Regions from separate parts of the Stenotrophomonas sp. YJH_SMC_43 genome, predicted to be linked through region 1. Evidence: riboswitches for the same ligand, from Rfam matches in the RefSeq annotation. Region 1 holds a riboswitch; the other holds the start of a gene.
What was found. Region 1 has a riboswitch for glycine ahead of AC5QAH_RS14995 (trimeric intracellular cation channel family protein). Riboswitches for the same ligand answer to the same signal wherever they lie in the genome.

Region 1 (7,334 bases):
GGCCTGCCGGCCGGTGTCGAGTTCCTTGACGTGATCTCGCCGCAGTACATCGCCGACCTGGTGGCATGGGGCGCGATCGGCGCACGCACCACTGAAAGCCAGGTGCATCGCGAGCTGGCCTCGGGGTTGTCGTGCCCGGTCGGCTTCAAGAACGGCACCGATGGCAACGTGAAGATCGCCGCTGACGCAGTGGGTGCGGCGTCCAATCCGCATCACTTCCTGTCGGTCACCAAGCAGGGCGGAACCGCCATCGTGTCGACCACCGGCAACCCGGATTGCCATGTGATCCTGCGCGGCGGCAAGCAGCCGAACTACGACGCAGGCAGTGTTGCCGAGGCCTGCCAGGTGCTGGCCAAGGCCAAGCTGCCAGCGCGCCTGATGATCGACGCCAGCCATGCCAACAGCCTGAAGAATCCGGAGAACCAGCCGAAGGTGATCGACGACATCGCCGTTCAGCTGGAAGACGGCGAACAACGCATCGTTGGCGTGATGATCGAGAGCCATCTGGTTGGTGGTCGCCAGGAACTGGTGGAAGGCCAACCGCTGGTCTACGGGCAGAGCATCACCGATGGCTGCATCGACTGGGACACCACCGTGACGGTGCTGGAGCGGCTGGCCGCGGCCGTGCGCGCCCGCCGTGAAGTGAAGGTGTCCGAAGCCGCCTGATGGAAGCCGCTTGAGTGCGGCACGTGTGTGGATGGCGGCCAGCGCCTGCGGGGGTGCGGCCGCGATCAGGGCCGGTCGGAGTTGGAGACCGGCCCATCTGCACCGGCGATGCGCCTGGCGCTGCGCATGAGCGACAGCGCCAGGTACATCGCCGGGGTGGTGAGAACGATGGATGGGGCCTTCATGTAGCGTCGAGCCCGCGAAGCGCGGGGCTTTGTAGAAGATCCGCTCCACGTACGCTCCAGGTCACGTCACAATGCCACTTCCTGTTTGGTGGCCGCAGCCATGAAAGAACTGATCATTCCAGAAGCCGCACAGCGCGATGAGGATTCCATCGAGATGATCCGCGTGTGGATTGCCGAACGGGGATTGCATGCTTCGCTGAACGTTGGCCTGTATGGAGATCGTCCTGGCATTCGAGAGGAGCATGCGTGGGGACGCATCCTGGCAGACGTCGCCCAGCATGTCGCAGATGCTCTGGTCGTGAGTGGCGGGATGGACCGCGGCGCGGCGATCAACGCGATCAAGGATGCATTCGATGAAGAGCTGCGGGCGCCGTCCAGTGGGCGCTCGGGGGGATTCGTGGTCCGCCACTGAGGGACCAGATGGGCGCCGCGGCGCTGGAGACAGCGTCCCAACGCAACACGGCAACAAGCGCTGGGCGACGTGGAGAACGCGAACTTCAATGCACTTCGTCGTGGTACACGAACTTCGGCATTTCCCAGCGGTAGTGGATCGCCAGCAGGCGCAGCGCGAAGCCGCCGCCGAGGCAGCACAGGATTGCGGTGGCATCGGCCACGCCCCAGTGCAGCAGCAACAGGTAGGCCGCGCCGGTCAGCAGCGCGATGATCGCGTACAGCTCCTTCTGGAAGATGAGTGGTACCTCGTTGCAGAGGATGTCGCGCAGCACGCCGCCGAACGCGCCGGTCAGCATGCCGGCGATCAGCACGATCGGCATCGCATGGCCGGCTTCGCGCGCGATCGAGCAGCCGATCAGGGTGAAGGCGATCAGGCCCAGGCCGTCGAGCACCAGGAAGGTGCGGCGGAAGTGGTGCATCCAGCGCGCCACCCAGGTGGCGATCAGCGCCGCACACACGGTGAAGCCGAGGTACTCGGGATGTTTGACCCAGCCCAGCGGGTAGTGGCCGAGCAGGATGTCGCGCAGCGAACCGCCACCGAGTGCGGTGACGCAGGCGATCATGACCACGCCGAACAGGTCCATGCGGCGGCGGCCTGCGGACAGTGCGCCAGTCATGGCCTCGGCGGAAATGGCAATCAGGTAGATGATGGACAGCAGCATGGGACAGGCTCCGGGCGCGGTGGGGCCGGCCATGCGCGACTACCGCCACAGCCTGCGCAATGACGGGATGACGATGACCGGTGCCGCTCCCGCTGTCCTTTTGCCTGAGAGTTCAGCGGCATGGGCCGCGTGCCCCTTCGGCGGATCGTCCCGGGCGTGCCCGGTGACCTCTCTCCAGCTCGGCGAGTCGAATGCATGGTTGGTGGGATTCCAGCCCACCGGCCTGAGCGATCATGGGAGCCTGCGCCTTCGGCGGGCGCCAGCGCGGCGCCTCTCTCCTGCATTCGGGCGCCAGTATATCCGCTGCAGTGCAGCACGGCATAATCCAGGCATGGCCCCGTCCCTCCGCCCGTGGTTCCTGTACCTGCTCGAATGCCGCGATGGCAGCTATTACGCCGGCATCAGCACCGATGTGGAGGCGCGTTTCGCCGCCCACCAGGCCGGCAAGGGCGCGCGCTACACCCGGGCCCGGCCGCCGCTGCGCGTGCTGGCCGTGCGCGAATACCCGGACCGGGCCGCCGCCTCCCGCGCCGAGTGGCAGCTCAAGCAGCAGCCCCGCGAACGCAAGCTGGCTTGGCTGCAGGCGCCGGTCCTGTAGATCCACGCCACGCGTGGATGGGCTACCCGGCCCGTGCGATGATCGCCTCGCGCCCAGAGCTGGAGACCCGGATGTCCACGATCGCCCTGCTGTTCGCTCTTTCCGCAGGCACAAGCCCCGCCGCCGCCCCGGCCACCCTCGCGGCCATCGAAGCCACCTGCCACGACTATGTCGATGGCCAGCTGGAAGCCGACCCGCAGCGCGTCGCCCGCTCCCTGCATCCGGACCTGGCCAAGCGCGCTGTGCTCGGCGATACACCTGACGAACGCCTGGGCCTGCGCCGGATGTCGAAGGAGGAGCTGGTCTTGCTGACGAAGCAGGGCGCGTTGAAGACCCCGAAGGATCAATGGGATCGTCGCTGCACGGTGCTGGACGTGACCGGCAACGCGGCCTCGGTACGGCTGGAGACCCCGTGGTTCGTCGATTACTTCCACATGGGGCGCTTCGACCAGCGCTGGGTCATCGTCAACGCGCTGTGGTACCCGAAACCGAAGGCGCAGTGAGCGATGCGTGCCGCCGGCAAGGCATGGATCTCCGTCGTCGTGCTGGTCGCCGGCATCGCGCTGCTGCCTGGACTGCTGTACCTGCTCGGGCTGGTATTAGCAGGCGGTCGGCCGAAGCCGGCCGACCGTGCGCTCAGTGGTGTGGCTGCGTGCAGCAGTGAGCCACGGGCGGGGTATCGGCCGATGAACCCCTGGCGCTTCACCGCCCAGTTCTTCGACAACGACGCGATGAAGAAGGTGCCTGAAGTGGAGCGGGAGGCCTTCTGGATTGCCCGGCGCTATCTGTGGCGGCAACCGCAGCGCGGCGTGCTGCGCTGGCAGCTCAGCAGTACCGCATTGACGATCTGGATCACCCGGCATTGGAGTACCGCGCAGATTGCCGACACCGCAAGGAAGGAGGACTTCTGCCGGACCTGGTCGAAACGACGGATGTCCGGTGGCCCGATGAACCGGTAGATCCACGCCATGCGTGGAGGGTGTTGACCGGGTCAGAGCCCTTTCCTGCGGAAAGGGAGCCGACCCCGTTGCGTGCGCTCCTACCGCTTCGGTCGCCGGTCGTCCTGGTCATCACCGAAGATGATGCGCGCGCTGCGCTGGTAGCTCCAGTACGCCACGGCCCAGTTCAGCAGCACCACGATGCGGTTGCGGAAGCCGATCAGGAAGAACACGTGCGCGGCCAGCCAGAACCACCACGCCAGCACACCGGACAGCTGCAGCCGGCCCAGATGCACGATCGCAGCCATGCGGCCGATCGTGGCCAGGTTGCCGAAGTCTGCGTACTTGAACGGGCCGGGTTCGGGCTTGCCGTGCAGGCGCGCGCGGATCACCTCGGCCACGTACTTGCCCATCTGCTTGGCCGCGGGCGCCACGCCAGGCACCGGCTTGCCGTTGGCCTGGTTCAATACGGCCAGATCGCCAGCCACGAACAGTTCCGGGTGGCCAGAGAGGGTGAGGTCGGGTTGCACCTGCACGCGCCCGGCGCGGTCCAGCGGCACCTCCAGCGTGCGCGCCAGCGGTGAAGCGGCCACACCGGCGGCCCACACCACCGTGCGTGCCGGCACGAACTGATCGCCGAGCCTGAAGCCCTGGCTGTCGATGTCGCTCACCGGGGTGCCGGTCAGCACTTCCACGCCCAGCTTTTCCAGCTGCCGGCGCGCCTTCAGCGAAAGCACTTCCGGGAACGACGACAGTACGCGCGGCCCGGCTTCGACCAGCCGCACCTTGGCGCTGGCCGGGTCGATGTGGCGGAACTCGTTGCGCAGGGTATGGCGCGCGATCTCGGCCAGCGTGCCGGCCAGTTCGACGCCGGTAGGTCCACCGCCAACCACGGCGAAGCTCAACCATGCGGCCTTCTTCGCCGGGTCCGGTTCTGCTTCGGCGCGCTCGAACGCCAGCAGCAGCTTGCGGCGCAGCGCGATGGCATCGTCCAGCGTCTTCAGCCCGGGCGCATCATCGGCCCATTGGTCGTTGCCGAAGTAGGCGTGGGTGGCGCCGGTGGCCAGCAGCAGGCTGTCGTAGTCCAGCGTGCTGCCATCGGCCATGCGGATCTGCCGGGCCTGCTTGTCGATGGCCACCACTTCGCCGAGGCGGACTTCCACATTGCGCTGGTGGCCGAGGATGTGGCGCAGCGGTGCGGCGATATCCGGGGCGGACAGGCCGGCGGTGGCCACCTGGTACAGCAGCGGCTGGAAGAGGTGATGGTTGCGGCGGTCGACCAGGGTGATGCGTATGCGCTCGCGGGCCAGGGCGCGGGTGGCCCAGAGACCGGCAAAACCGCCGCCGACAACAACCAGGTGGGGAACGCGCTCGCGACTCATCGACTTACTCCAGTGGGGGCATTGGGGGAAGCGCCTGGCATCTTCGCATGATGGCCCCCTGTCACGTCAGCGCCCGCGTGGATCGGCGATACTCGGGTTCAGGCAACGGCCCGTGAGGAGCCCATGAGCGAACCGGAAAAGCGCATCGCCCTGTTGATCGACGCCGACAACGCGCCGGCCTCGAAGATCGACGAGGTCCTGGCCGAAGTCGCCCGCTACGGTGTGGCCAACGTACGCCGCGCCTATGGCAACTGGAAGAGTCCGCGGTTGAAGGGCTGGGAGGCGGTGCTGCACGAGTACGCGATCCGTCCGATCCAGCAGTTCGCCTACAGCAAGGGCAAGAATGCCTCGGACATGGCGATGGTGATCGACGCCATGGATCTGCTGTACGCGCGCAACCTCGATGGTTTCGCCATCGTCTCCAGCGATGCCGATTTCACCCCGATGGTGATGCGCCTGCTGACCGATGGCGTGAAGGTGTATGGTTTTGGCGAGAAGAAAACGCCGGAACCGTTCGTCAACGCGTGCTCGAAGTTCACCTATCTGGAAGCGCTGGGCCAGACCCACGCCAGCGTGCCGGATACCGAACAGGCCTCCAGCGAACAGGCCTCGAACGAGCCGGTAGCCAACGACGATGCGCGGCCGCGCAAGAGCGGTGCGGAAATGCGCAGCGACACCCGGCTGGTGAAGATGCTGCGCCGCGCGGTGTCCTCGGCCGAGGGCGAGGATGGCTGGTCGCATCTGGGGCCGGTTGGCAGCCAGATCGGCAACCAGGCTTCGTTCGATCCGCGCAACTACGGTTACGGCAAGCTCAGTGACCTGCTGGCAGCGATCGGGCTGTTCGAGCTGAAGAAGGACGGCAAGTCATCCTACGTGCGCGCGCTGCCGAAGAAGAACCGGTAGTGCCGGCCGCTGGCCGGCAACGCCGGATGCAAGATCCCGCATCCGGCACGCACACACCCCACCCGATCAGGCGTATCGTTGCCGCTCGCATTGCCAGCAAGGAAAAACCCGCATGTTGAAGATCTGGGGCCGCCGCAATTCCAGTAACGTCCGCAAGGTGCTGTGGTGCGCCGAGGAGATCGGCCTGCCGTATGAATCCATCGAAGTTGGTGGCAGCCACGGCGGCACGCAGACGCCGGAGTACCAGGCGATGAATCCCAACAGCCTGGTGCCGGTGATCGAAGACCACGGCCTGCCGCTGTGGGAATCGAACGCCATCGTGCGCTACCTGAGCGCACGCTACGCATTGGGCACGCTGTACGCCGAAGACCCGATGGAGCGTGCCCAGGCCGAGAAATGGATGGACTGGAGCACCTCGCGCATGGCGCCGCTGTACACCGACCTGATCTGGGGCATCATGCGCACCGCCCCGGCCGACCGTGACGAATCGCGCATCAATGCCGCCATCGTGCGTGCCGGTGACTACCTGGCGATGGCCGATGCCACGCTGGCCAAACAGCCGTGGCTGTCGGGTGAGAAATTCGCGATGGGTGACATCCCGCTGGGCTCGCTGATCTATGCCTGGTTCGAACTGCCGATCCAGCGCCCGGAACTGCCGCACCTGGCCGACTGGTATGCGCGCCTGCGCGAGCGGCCGGCCTACCAGCGCGGCGTGATGTCGCCGCTGACGTAAGCGGGGACGGGTCTTTTCCTGGAAAGAGAAGCAGCCGAGCATGGCTCGGCTCTACCGTAGTGCCGAGCCGTGCCCGGCAGCACCTACCGGATCAATACAGGTCCGTCGGATCCACATCCAGCGACCAGCGCACTTTGCGTGCTTCCGGCAGCGCATACAGCTGCGGAACCAGTTGCCCGAGCACACCGTGCAATGGCGGCCGCGGCACGGCAGACAGCAGCAGTTGCGTGCGCTGGTAACCGGCCCGCCGCGGCATCGGCGCCGGCATCGGCCCATACGCCTCCACCACATTCTGCTCGCCCAGCAGCTGACGCGCTGCCAGCAGGAATGCATTGGCATGCTCCACCTGCTGCGCCTCGGCGCGCATCAGCGCCAGATGCGCGAACGGCGGGAATCCGGCGGCCTGTCGCTGGTTCAACTCGGCCTGCGCGAACGGGTGGTAGCCACCACTCACCAGGGTTTCCAGCAACGGGTGCCCGGGGTGATGGGTCTGCAGCCAGACCTCGCCGGGATCACGTGCACGGCCCGCACGGCCCGCCACCTGGATCAGCTGCTGCGCCAGCTTCTCGCTGGCGCGGAAATCGGCCGAGAACAGGCCCTCGTCGATGCCGACCACCACTACCAGCGTCAGCTTCGGCAGGTCGTGGCCCTTGGCCAGGATCTGCGTGCCGACCAGGATGCCGGGCTGGTCGCCCAGCTTCGCCAGCTGCTGTTCCAGCGCGTCACGTCGCGACGTGGTACCGCGGTCGATGCGCACCACCGGGAAATCGGCGAAGGCCGCGGTGAGATGCTCTTCCAGGCGTTCGGTACCGAT
Region 2 (7,334 bases), on a different contig from region 1:
CAGGTGCTGACCCGGCTGCGCATCCAGATGGCCATGCACCTGCTGCACGGCGACGACAGCATTGCCTGCATCGGCCAGGCCTGCGGCTTCAGCGACCAGAGCGCCTTTACCCGCAAGTTCAAGGCTGAAACCGGTTTCTCGCCGCGCGCCTACCGCGCCCGCATCGGCGGCAGTGTCGGCGAGCCCGCGCTGGCCTGAGCCGCCTGCTGCGCTGTGCCTATCCCCGCAGGCATGGGACAGGGTAAGGTGTCGCCCCTGTAGCCCGCCGCCAGCCCCGCCGATGCCCAACTCGATTCCGACCGCTTCGCCGTCCCGCCTCGGGCATTCGCTCAAGCCCCGCCAGCTGATCATGATGGGCCTGGGCAGCGCCATCGGCGCCGGCCTGTTCCTCGGTTCGGGCGTGGGCGTGCAGGCGGCCGGTCCGGCAGTGCTGGTGTCGTATCTGGTCGCAGGCGCGCTGGTGATCATCGTGATGAACGCACTGGGCGAGATGGCGGCGGCCAAACCGACCAGCGGCGCGTTTTCGGTGTATGCGGCCGACGCCATGGGCGCCACCGCCGGTGCCACGGTCGGCTGGTTGTGGTGGGTGCAGCTGGTGATCGTGATCGCCGCCGAGGCGGTGGGCGCGGCCGGGTTGCTGGCCACGGTCTGGCCTGCGGTGCCGGTACCGATGGCAGCGCTGGCCTTCATGCTGTTCTTCACCGCCATCAACCTGCTCGGGGTGAAGAACTTCGGCGAGTTTGAGTTCTGGTTCGCCATCCTCAAGGTCGCGGCGATCCTGGCGTTCATCGCCATCGGCGTGGCGCTGCTGATGGGCTGGCTGCCGCAGGTGACCTCGCCGGGCTTGAGCAACTTCACCGAACATGGCGGCTTCGCACCCAAGGGTCTGGCCGGTATCGGTGCCGCGCTGCTGGTGGTGGTCTTCGCCTTCGGTGGTACCGAGATCGTGGCCGTTGCGGCGGCGGAGACCGAAGATCCGGAGCGCAGCATCGCCCGTGCCATCCGCACCGTGGCGTGGCGCATCCTGGTGTTCTACATCGGCTCGCTGAGCGTGATCATCGCTGTGGTGCCGTGGACCAGCGAGGCGCTGAAGTCGCCGTTCGCCGCCGTGCTGGATATCGCCCGTATTCCGGGTGCCGGCACTGCCATCACCCTGATCGCGGTGATCGCGCTGCTGTCGGCGCTCAATGCCAACCTCTACGGCGCCTCGCGCATGATGTACTCGCTGGCGCAGCGCCGTGAAGCGCCGGCCGTGCTGGGCTGGACCGATCCGCGCCAGGTGCCGGTGATCGCCGTGCTGGCCAGCGTGCTGTTCGGCTTCGCCGCCACGGTGATGGAACTGCTGTTTCCGGACCGGGTGCTGCCGGTACTGCTGAACATCGTCGGTTCCACCTGCCTGCTGGTGTGGACGCTGTCGCTGGTCTCGCAGCTGGTGTTGCGCCGCCGCGCCGATCGCCTGGGCACTCGCCTGCCGTTCCGCATGGCCGGTTTCCCGTGGCTGACCTGCTGCGCGCTGGCGATCCTGGCGCTGATCTTCGGCCTGCTGCTGAGCGAGGCGCACACCCGCCTGCAGTTCCTGTCGATGGTGGCGCTGACCGCCACGATCGCCGCTGGCAGCGCCATCGCGCGGCGCATGCGCGAGGCGTGATTCTGTAGAGCCGTCCCTACGGTCGGCTGCTGTTCGCGCGGCCGCCAGCCGAGCATGGGCTCGGCTCTACAGCAGGCATACATCCGCCGTGCCATCCTGATCGCGTGGGCCGCCAGCGGCCCGTCGACCGGGAGTACCGCATGCTGCGCAGCCGTCCTTTCCTGATGTTCACCGGCCAGGCCGAGGCCGCCCTGGCCCTGTACGCCGAAGCTTTCGCCGATTTCCGCCTGCTGGCAATGCAGCGCCATCCGGACGGCGCCGGTGCCGGCGTGCCCGGGCAGGTCCGCCAGGCCATCTTCCTGCTGGGCGGCACCCACTACCTGTGCTTTGACAGCCTGGACGTGCACGACTTCACCTTCAGCCCGTCGATCTCGCTGTTCGTCGAGTGTTCCGGTGCCGAGCAGTTCGAGCGCGCCGCGCGTGTGCTGGGCGAGGGCGGCCACTGGTTGATGCCGGTGGGCGACTATGACTTCAGCAACCGCTACGGCTGGGTGCAGGATCGCTTCGGCGTGTCGTGGCAGTTGAGCCTGGGGCAGATGCCGGACCCGTGATCGGATGTTTGTGGGTGTGGACTTTGATCCACACACCCTCATGAAAACGGCCCGCTTGCGCGGGCCGTTCTCTTTACCGATGCAGCGAGGAATCAAGCCTCGACTTCATCATCCTTGTAGGCATCGACCGGAATGCAGGCGCACATCACGTTCTTGTCGCCGTACACGTTGTCCACGCGCGCCACCGGCGGCCAGTACTTGCTCTGCTTCAGGCTGGCCAGCGGGAACGCAGCCAGTTCACGCGGGTAGGCGTGGGTCCACTCGCTGGCGGTCACCGCGGTGGCGGTGTGCGGCGCGTTCTTCAGCGGGTTGTCCTCGCGGTCCAGGCGGCCGTCTTCGATCGCGGTGATCTCCTCGCGGATCTGGATCATCGCGTCGATGAAGCGATCCAGCTCGTGCAGCGATTCGCTCTCGGTCGGCTCGACCATCAGCGTGCCAGCCACCGGGAAGCTCAGGGTCGGGGCATGGAAGCCGAAGTCGATCAGGCGCTTGGCCACGTCCTCGGCGCCGATGCCGCTGGTCTTCTCCAGCGGGCGCACGTCCAGGATGCACTCGTGCGCCACCAGGCCGTTGCGGCCGGTATACAGGGTCTTGAAGTGCGGTGCCAGGCGCTTGGCGATGTAGTTGGCGTTGAGCTGTGCGACCTGGGTGGCCTTGCGCAGGCCTTCGCGGCCCATCATCGCGATGTACATCCAGCTGATCGGCAGGATCGAGGCGCTGCCGAAGCTGGCCGCGCTGACCATGCCGACCGGGCCGTTGTCACCCAGCTTGCCCGGCAGGAACGGCGCCAGGTGCTCCTTGACCGCGCACGGGCCAACGCCCGGGCCGCCACCGCCGTGCGGGATGCAGAAGGTCTTGTGCAGGTTCAGGTGCGAAACGTCCGAACCCCACTTGCCCGGCTTGGCCACGCCGACCAGGGCGTTCATGTTGGCACCGTCGGTGTACACCTGGCCGCCGTGCTTGTGGATGATCTCGCAGATCTCCACCACCTCTTCCTCGAACACGCCGTGCGTGGACGGGTAGGTCATCATGATCGCGGCCAGGCGGTCGCTGTACTTCTCGGCGTTGAGGCGGATGTCCTCGACATCGACGTTGCCGTTGGCATCGGTCTTGGTCACCACCACCTTCATGCCGCACATCTGTGCCGAAGCCGGGTTGGTGCCGTGTGCCGAATCCGGGATCAGGCAGATGTCACGGTGATCTTCGCCGCGCGAACGGTGGTAGGCGCGGATCGCCAGCAGGCCGGCGTACTCGCCCTGCGCGCCGGAGTTCGGCTGCAGGCTGACCGCGTCGTAGCCGGTGCATTCGACCAGCATCGCTTCCAGCGTGTCGATCAGTTCCTTGTAGCCCAGCGCCTGGTCGGCCGGCACCAGCGGGTGGATCTGCGAGAACTCCGGCCAGGTCACCGGGATCATCTCGGCGGTGGCGTTGAGCTTCATGGTGCACGAGCCCAGCGGGATCATCGTGCGGTCCATCGCCAGGTCCTTGTCGGCCAGCGAACGCAGGTAGCGCAGCAGTTCGTGCTCGCTGTGGTGGGTGTTGAACACCGGATGGGTCAGGAACGCGGACTGGCGCAGCAGGCCGGCCGGCAGCGCGTCGGCGGTGCTGGCATCCAGCGCGTCGACGTCCAGCGAAGCACCGAACACTGCAGCCACGGCGACGATGTCGGCGCGGGTGGTGGTCTCGTCCAGGCTGATGCCGACCGAGTCGCTGTCGATCGCGCGCAGGTTGTAGCCGGCGGCGCGGGCCTTGGCATGGATCTCATCGGCGTGCACGCCGGTGACATGCAGGGTGTCGAAGAAGTCGCCACCAACCTGCACGCCGGCATTGCGCAGCGCTGCGGCCAGGATCGAGGCCAGGCGATGGGTGCGGCGGGCAATGCGGGTCAGGCCTTCCGGGCCGTGGTAAACGGCGTACATCGAGGCCATCACCGCCAGCAGCACCTGCGCGGTACAGATGTTGGAAGTCGCCTTCTCGCGGCGGATGTGCTGCTCGCGGGTCTGCAGGGTCAGGCGGTAGGCCGGGTTGCCCTGGGCATCGACCGAAACACCGATCAGGCGGCCCGGCATCGAGCGCTTGTAGGCGTCACGGCAGGCCATGAAGGCGGCGTGCGGGCCACCGAAGCCGAACGGCACGCCGAAACGCTGGCTGTTGCCGACCACGATGTCCGCGCCCCATTCGCCCGGGGCGGCCAGCAGGGTCAGGGCCAGCAGGTCGGTGGCCACGGCCACCAGGCCGCCGCGTGCGTGCACGGCATCGACCAGCGCCTTGTAGTCGCCCACCTGGCCGAAGGTATCCGGATACTGCAGCAGCAGGCCGAAGGCTTCCGCTTCCAGTGCTTCGGCCGGGGTGCCGACGCGCAGCACGATGCCCATGGGCTCGGCGCGGGTACGCAGCAGTTCCAGCGTCTGCGGATGCACGGCGTCGTGCACGAAGAAGGTGTCCGACTTGGACTTGGCCGAACGCTTGGCCAGGGTCATCGCTTCAGCAGCGGCGGTGGCTTCGTCCAGCAGCGAGGCGTTGGCGATTTCCATGCCGGTCAGGTCGGCGCACAGGGTCTGGAAGTTGATCAGCGCTTCCATGCGGCCCTGCGAGATTTCCGCCTGGTACGGAGTGTAGGCGGTGTACCAGGCCGGGTTTTCCAGGATGTTGCGCAGGATCACGTTCGGCGTGTGGGTGCCGTAGTAGCCCTGGCCGATGAAGCTGCGCAGCACGGTGTTCTTGTCGGCGATCGCACGGATCTTCGCCAGTGCCTGTACTTCGGTCATCGACTCCGGCAGCGCCAGCGGTGCCGGCGACTTGATCTTGGCCGGTACGATGGCATCGGTCATGCCATCCAGCGACGCGTGGCCGACGACATCGAGCATCTGCGCGATCTCGGCGTCGTTGGGGCCGATGTGGCGCTCGACGAACGCGTTGTGGTGCTCGAGCTCACGCAGGGAAGGGGTGTTCTGGGACATGGCGAAGGATCCGTCAGGAAAGGGCACACGCACGGGCACAAGCCGCCTGTCGGCGGTCTGCGGGGCGCCCCTCTGTCCTTTTGCCTGAGAGTTTAAAAGCGCGGAAAACCGCAGCTTCGTGCCCCTTCGGCGCCGGATCGAACCGGTCTCTCCAGAGTTGTGTTACGGGTGGTATCGGGCCTGAGCGATTACGGGCGTTGCGCCTTCGGCAGCGGTGTTCCGCTTCTCCCACCGTGTTGCCCGCCGATTATAGCCCGTTGCGGGCCCGGCCAGCGGCCGCCGGTCGGTGCCGCCGCGCCTGAATGGCCGATGGCCCGGCCGTGCGTTTTGTGCAGTGCTGCATGGCATCAGGCGCAATCCCCACCTATGATGGGCGGATACCCGAATTCATCTGGCGCCGTCCCCGTTGTTGCGGGACCGGCGCCCGCCGTGCGTGCCCCGCATGGCCCTGCCGGACGCTTCCTCCATGACCGCCGCTGTTGCCCCTTCCACCCGCCGCATGGCCCTGCTGCTTGCCGGCCTGGCCATGTTCGGCCCGTTCTCGATCGACACCATCTTCCCGGCGTTCCCGCAGCTGGCCCAGCGCCTGGCGGTGGACGAGGTGGCGGTGCAGCAGACCATCAGCGTGTACCTGCTGTTCTACGGCCTGATGAGCCTGGCGCACGGCCCGCTGTCCGATGCCTGGGGCCGCAAGCGGGTGATCCTGGGCGGCCTGGTGGTGTTCGTCGGCGCCTCGGTCGGCTGCGCGCTGTCCACCGACCTGTCCACGCTGCTGGCGTTCCGCGCGCTGCAGGGCCTGTCGGCGGGTGTCGGCATGATCGTCGGCCGCGCGGTGATCCGCGACCTGTACCACGGCCACGATGCCCAGCGGCTGATGAGCCAGGTGTCGATGCTGTTCGGCATCGCTCCGGCCATCGCACCGATCATCGGTGGCTGGATCCTGCTCAGTGGCGCCGGCTGGCCGCTGATCTTCTGGTTCCTGGTGGTGTTCGGGCTGGTGCTGTTGGCGGCCACCGCGTGCTTCCTGCCGGAAACCCATCCGGTCGAGGCACGGGTGCCGCTGTCGCCGCGCGTGCTGCTGCGTGACTACGTGCGCATCGGCTTCAACCCGCGCTTCCTGCGCCTGGCGCTGGCCGGCAGCATCGGTTTCGGCGGCATCTTCCTGTACATCTCCTCGGCACCGGTGTTGGTGATGCAGCACCTGCACCTGGGCGAGGGCGGTTTCGCCTGGTTGTTCATCCCCACCATCGGCGGCATGACCACCGGCTCGTTCCTGTCCGGGCGCATGGCCGGGCACACCACGCCCACACGCCAGGTCGCCATCGGTTTCAGCCTGTGCGCGCTGTCGGCGCTGCTGAATGTCGGCTACGTGGCGCTGTCGCCGCAGTTCGTGCTGCCGTGGGCGGTGCTGCCGATCTTCCTGGGCGGCATGGGCATGGCCCTGATCTTCCCGATCCTGGCCTTGGCGGTGCTGGACATGTACCCGCACCAGCGCGGCCTGGCCTCGTCGCTGCAGGCCTTCGTGCAGCTGATGATCAGCACCGTGGTGGCCGGCGTGGTGTCGCCGCTGCTCAGTGCCAGCCCGCTGCACCTGGCGCTGGGCCAGGCCGCGTTCTTCGGCGCCGGATTCGTTTTCTGGTACTGGGAACACCAGCGTGAACGCGCGGCGCAGGCAGCCTGCACGGGCCATTGAGCAGCGCGCAGGGGTAGGGCAGGCCGCGATGCCCGTAACGCTTGCGGCGAGGAGCGACCGGACTAGGCTGGGGACTCCAGCCAGCCGGTGCGTGGATGCACGACAGCCAGCCGATCCGATGTCGTTGCATGAGGTTCCCCCATGGCTGCGCAGCAGACCTATCGCCTGTTCGAGGTGGCGCTGAAGGAGCGCCGCGTTCTTTCCCCTTCCCTGGACCGCATGGTGTTCACTGGTGCCGACGTGGCGCGGATGAAGACCGAAGGCCCGGACCAGCGCATCAAGGTGTTCTTCCCCTTGCCCGGCCAGGAGGTGCCGCAGGTCCCCAGCGGTGACGACTGGTACCCACGCTACCGGGCCCTGCCGGACGACCAGCGCCCGCCCATGCGCACCTACACCATCCGCCACCTGCGCGCCGAGCAGGGCGAGGTCGACGTTGATTTCGTGCTTCATGGCGAGACCGGGCCGGCCTCGCGCTGGGCCAT

Region 2: it holds a riboswitch for glycine, as region 1 does, so the genes downstream of both, gcvP (aminomethyl-transferring glycine dehydrogenase) here and AC5QAH_RS14995 (trimeric intracellular cation channel family protein) in region 1, are expected to answer to the same signal.

Annotation. Positions count from the first base shown of each region.
Region 1 covers NZ_JCAFVQ010000003.1:614,522-621,855, reverse strand. Annotated here, with positions in the region: gene AC5QAH_RS15005 (3-deoxy-7-phosphoheptulonate synthase) at 1-666, shown strand, start outside; gene AC5QAH_RS15000 (DUF5076 domain-containing protein) at 952-1,263, shown strand; gene AC5QAH_RS14995 (trimeric intracellular cation channel family protein) at 1,349-1,966, opposite strand; glycine riboswitch at 2,051-2,154, opposite strand; glycine riboswitch at 2,168-2,257, opposite strand; gene AC5QAH_RS14990 (GIY-YIG nuclease family protein) at 2,298-2,564, shown strand; gene AC5QAH_RS14985 (nuclear transport factor 2 family protein) at 2,636-3,067, shown strand; gene AC5QAH_RS14980 (hypothetical protein) at 3,071-3,523, shown strand; gene AC5QAH_RS14975 (NAD(P)/FAD-dependent oxidoreductase) at 3,604-4,884, opposite strand; gene AC5QAH_RS14970 (NYN domain-containing protein) at 5,008-5,787, shown strand; gene AC5QAH_RS14965 (glutathione S-transferase family protein) at 5,900-6,520, shown strand; gene AC5QAH_RS14960 (primosomal protein N') at 6,612-7,334, opposite strand, start outside.
Region 2 covers NZ_JCAFVQ010000001.1:40,439-47,772, forward strand. Annotated here, with positions in the region: gene AC5QAH_RS00170 (AraC family transcriptional regulator) at 1-198, shown strand, start outside; gene AC5QAH_RS00175 (amino acid permease) at 281-1,648, shown strand; gene AC5QAH_RS00180 (VOC family protein) at 1,789-2,199, shown strand; gene gcvP (aminomethyl-transferring glycine dehydrogenase) at 2,292-5,159, opposite strand; glycine riboswitch at 5,222-5,324, opposite strand; gene AC5QAH_RS00190 (multidrug effflux MFS transporter) at 5,626-6,852, shown strand; gene AC5QAH_RS00195 (siderophore-interacting protein) at 6,994-7,334, shown strand, end outside.